DNA from 2 places in the Sphingopyxis sp. Soil_C_28 genome. Region 1 is predicted to be linked to the other one. Evidence: riboswitches for the same ligand, from Rfam matches in the RefSeq annotation. Region 1 holds a riboswitch; the other holds the start of a gene.
The links. Region 1 has a riboswitch for cobalamin ahead of AC3A43_RS09925 (TonB-dependent receptor plug domain-containing protein). Riboswitches for the same ligand answer to the same signal wherever they lie in the genome.
Positions count from the first base shown of each region.

Region 2: it holds a riboswitch for cobalamin, as region 1 does, so the genes downstream of both, AC3A43_RS00870 (TonB-dependent receptor plug domain-containing protein) here and AC3A43_RS09925 (TonB-dependent receptor plug domain-containing protein) in region 1, are expected to answer to the same signal.

Region 1 is NZ_JBDGJE010000002.1:369,812-372,007, reverse strand. Features, by position in the region: gene AC3A43_RS09930 (S41 family peptidase) at 1-530, shown strand, start outside; cobalamin riboswitch at 582-765, shown strand; gene AC3A43_RS09925 (TonB-dependent receptor plug domain-containing protein) at 915-2,196, shown strand, end outside.
Region 2 is NZ_JBDGJE010000001.1:190,503-192,698, forward strand. Features, by position in the region: gene AC3A43_RS00870 (TonB-dependent receptor plug domain-containing protein) at 1-974, opposite strand, end outside; cobalamin riboswitch at 1,151-1,371, opposite strand; gene AC3A43_RS00875 (acetyl-CoA C-acyltransferase) at 1,581-2,196, opposite strand, start outside.

The sequences.
Region 1 (2,196 bases):
AATCGGTCGAGAATGACCGGCATTTCTTTGCCGCGCAGCCCGAATCGATCGCGCCGACGCGCATCGCCTTCATCGGCACCGGTTCGACCGCCTCGGCGAGCGAGCTGGTGATCAATTCGATGCTGCCCTATCTGGGTACCAATATGACGCTGGTCGGCAGCAACACCTATGGCAAGCCCGTGGGCCAGATCGCACTCGACAAGGCCGAATGCGATGACCGGATGCGCGTCGTTGCCTTTGCGACCGGCAACTCGACCGGCGCGAGCGATTATTACAGCGGGCTGGCGCCGAAAATCGCGAACAGCTGCGCCGCTAACGACGACCTCACCGCGCCGCTCGGCGACCCGCGCGAAGCGTCGATCCGCGCCGCGATCACCTTCCTTTCGGGCGGTGCCTGCACCACACGGATTGCCGATGCCGGCTTCGGTGCGGGCGCGCAGCGCAGCAGCGCGCGCATCCTCGCCGAACCCGAAATGCTGATCCCCGACCGGCCAAGCGCAGCACAGCGCGAATTGCCGGGGCTGTTCTGATCGGCCGGCCGCTCGCATCGCAGCGATTGACCGCGCCCCGGAAATAGGGCTAACGGCCGCGCAGCGACAGGTTCCCCGGCAACGGGGATTAATAGGGAACGGGAAAACCCCGGCTGCCCCTGCAACTGTACGCGGCGAGCCATCGGCCACTTGCCATTGGGATTTCGATCCTGAGAAGGCGGCCGACCGGCGCTGACCCGCAAGCCAGGAGACCTGCCCGTCGCCGTCGTCTTTCGACCGGACAGGGTGTGCCGGGCGAACGGGGGTGAACCCGCATGACGACAAGTCTGGCCGCGCTCGCGCGCGGGCTCGATGTCGTGCGTCCCCAAAGGACTACCGCATCGATTCCGCGCGCGTGGGCGGCATTGTCGATGGGCTGGTTATATGTTCAAATTTGTTTTCCGAAGTTCGATCTGCCTCGCTGCCGTTGCGGCCTCCTCTGCCGCGTCGGCCAAGGACGCGGCGCATGCCATCGCCGCCGACGGCGACAGCATCATCGTCACCGCAACGCGCGCGCCGCTGACGCTCGACGAAGTGCCGTCGTCGATCGCGGTGCTCGACAAGGCGGCGATCGACCGCGCACAGGACATTGGCGTCACCGAACTGCTGCTCCGCACGCCGGGGATCAGCATCTCGCGCAATGGCGGTTATGGCACGGCGACGTCGCTGCGCATTCGCGGCGCCGAATCCGACCACAGCGTCGTCGTCATCGACGGGGTGAAGCTCAACGATCCGTCGTCGACCGGCGGCGGCTTCAACTTCACCAACCTGCTCGCCGGCGACATCGATCGCATCGAGGTGCTGCGTGGGCCGCAGTCGATCCTGTGGGGCAGCCAGGCGATCGGCGGCGTCGTCAACATCGTCACCGCCTCGCCCGAAAAAGCGCTCGAAGGCAGCTTCGACCTCGAGGCCGGATCGCGCGAGACCGTGAGCGCGCGCGCCGCGATCGGCGGCCGCACGGGTCCCCTCGCCTGGCGCATCGGCGGTCAACGTTTCACCACCGACGGCGTCTCGTCGCACGCCAAGGCATTCGGCGGGGTCGAGCGCGACGGCTATCGCAACCAGAGCGTTTCGGGCCGCGCCGAACTGGCGCTCGCCGACAATGTCAGCGTCGATCTGCGCGGCTATTATTCGAGCGGCCGGGTCGAATTCGACGGGTTCAATGTCGACAGCAATGATGTTGGGAAGAACAAGGAGTTCGTTGGCTATGCGGGGCTGAATTTCGACCTCGTCGACGGGCGCTTCCGCAATCGGATCGCTTTTGCCTATACCGACACCAACCGCGACAATTTCAACCCCGACCGCGCGCGCCCGCAAAGCTTCGAGGCCGACGGCAAGAACAAGCGCTGGGAATATCAGGGCAGCTTCGATCTCTCCGACCGCATCACCGCGATCTTCGGGGTCGAGAATGAGCGCTCCGATTTCCGCAGCCGCTCGCCTTCGGCTTCGCTCGCAACCCCGCTCCCGGCCTTTGCACGCGGCAAGGCCGAACTGACGAGCGCCTATGGCCAGCTCAGCGTCGAGCCGATCGACGGGCTGACGCTGAACGGCGGCGTGCGCTATGACGATCATGACAGCTTTGGCGGCCAGACTTTGTTCGCGGCGGGCGGCGTATGGCGCCTTTCGACCGGAACCGTGCTGCGCGCCAGCTATGGCGAAGGGTTCA
Region 2 (2,196 bases), on a different contig from region 1:
ATCAGCTTCGCCTGTTCGACCGGCGTGACGACACCCTGATATTCGAAGCGCAGATTGGTACCCGAATAACCATAGTCGGGCGCGGTGCCGCGAACGAAATAATAGTCGCGGTCGTTACGCAGCCAGGTTACCGCCGCGCGGCTGGTAAAGCGGCCGTCGAACAGGCCAAGGTTCAGCCCCGCATAGCCGACATACTGGTCGAGCTTCGCGACGTCGGGGCTGTCAGCGGGCGCGCCGAAGAAGCTGTCATAATCAAGGTCGGCGTTGATGTAATAGCCGCGCAGGTCGAGGCTCAGCGCATCGCTGAACGCGATCTTCAATCGCGCATTTCCGGCGAAATTCTTGTATCCGTCCTTTTCCGTCCCGACCGCGGCCGATGAAATACCGTCGGTACGCAAATAGGCGCCGCCAATTCCGCCTGACACGGCGCCGGCGGTGCCCGACATATCGGCCTTGGCGGTGAGCGTGTCGCTATAGCCATATTCGGCCGAGGCATTGGCCGCAAAGCCGTCGGCCGGCGTCGCGGTCACCAAGCTGATGACGCCGCCAATCGCCTGGCTGCCATGCACGACAGAGTTCGAACCGCGCAGCACCTCGATCCGGCTGATGTTGCCGGTCAGCAGATGGCCGAAATCATATCCGTCGCCGATGCCGCTTGGATCGTTGACCTTCACGCCGTCGATCAGCACCAGCGTTTGCGTCGTCTCCGCACCGCGCAGCGATACGCCGGCGGCGGAGCCGGTGCTGCCCGTGCGGCTAAACCGCACGCCGGGGGTGGTGGCAAGCAGGTCGACGACGTCGACCGTCTGACGCTTTTCGATTGTCGCGGCATCGATGACCGTGATGGCCTGGCCGACTTCGTCGCGGGGTTGTTCGATGCCTGATGCGGTGACGACGATATCATCGGCGGTTTGGGCAAAGGCCGGCGTTGCGATCGCCAGTGCCAACAAGGAAATAGTCGCAAATTTCAACATGGAAAAACCCCGCACGCCGGCAACGAAGGCGGAGCCTGCCGAAACGCGTGCGCGATCGACCGATGCTGAGGTCGCAAGTGGCGTAAAAGCCTGCAACCCCGGCACCGAAGCGGCTCCAGCCGCTTGGTCGTCGCTCGACGGAATTTCCGTGCCGCGGCCTTTCCCTGGGCCTTGGCATTGAGCGACCCACGCCGGCAGGTCTCCTGGCTCACGGGTCAGGGCTCGATGCACGCCTTCCCAGGTTTCCCCAGTGGCTGTCCGGACCGAAATCCGGAAGGTGCATCTCGCTCGCCGCTTACAGTTGCAGGGACAGCCTCGGCTTCGGGGGTTCGGCAAGAACCCCGTTACCGCGTTCCCATTTTAAGCCCTTTCGGGCACCGGTGCGATCATGCGCAGGGCGAACCCCGCACGCGCCGCCCATAGCGGAATGGCGGTTTTGCGCAATCGGGATTTGCTTTGGGGGTGATCCTCCCTGTGGCGACGCCATGGGGAGGGGGACCGCGCCCGAAGGGCGTGGTGGAGGGGCAGCAACGCTCGCTCCATGGCCCCTCGCTCAGCTCTTCTAGCTGCCACCTCCCCATGGCTTCGCCACAGGGAGGATTGGTTTCAGGCCGCCATCCGCTCGACAACCATAGCCGCGCCGACGCCCATCGCACCCGTCAGGACAACCAGCCCGTATCGACCGCCGCATGCATCGAGCGCGTCGAGCAGGGTCGAGGTCAGGATCGCGCCGCTCGCCCCCATCGGATGCCCCTTGGCCAGATGGCCACCGCTCACATTGACGCGAGCCGGGTCGGCGTCACGGTCGCGCAGGAATTTGGCGATGGTGACGGCAAAGGCTTCCATAAACTCGATCCGGTCGAGATCGGCGAACGTCAGCCCCGCGCGCGTCAGCACCTTGTCCATCGCGGCAAACCCCGCGGTCAGCGATGCCGCCGGATCGCCGCCGCTTTCCGCAAAGGCGATCACGCGAGCGCGGGGGGCAGGGCCCAGCCCCTCGGCGCCGACGAGCGCCAGCCCCGCACCGTCGCAGATCGGCGGCGCATGGGCGATGCTATGCAGCGGTTTGAAGGTCGCGCCTTCGAGCGCGCCCGCATATTGCTGTTGCAACTCGCCGAACGCAGGCAGTGCGGCGGCAAGCGATTCGGCCGTCGTTTGCGGCCGGATACACTCTTCGCCGGCCAGCGGCCCCGTCGCGATCCGCGATTTCTGAAGCGCGGCA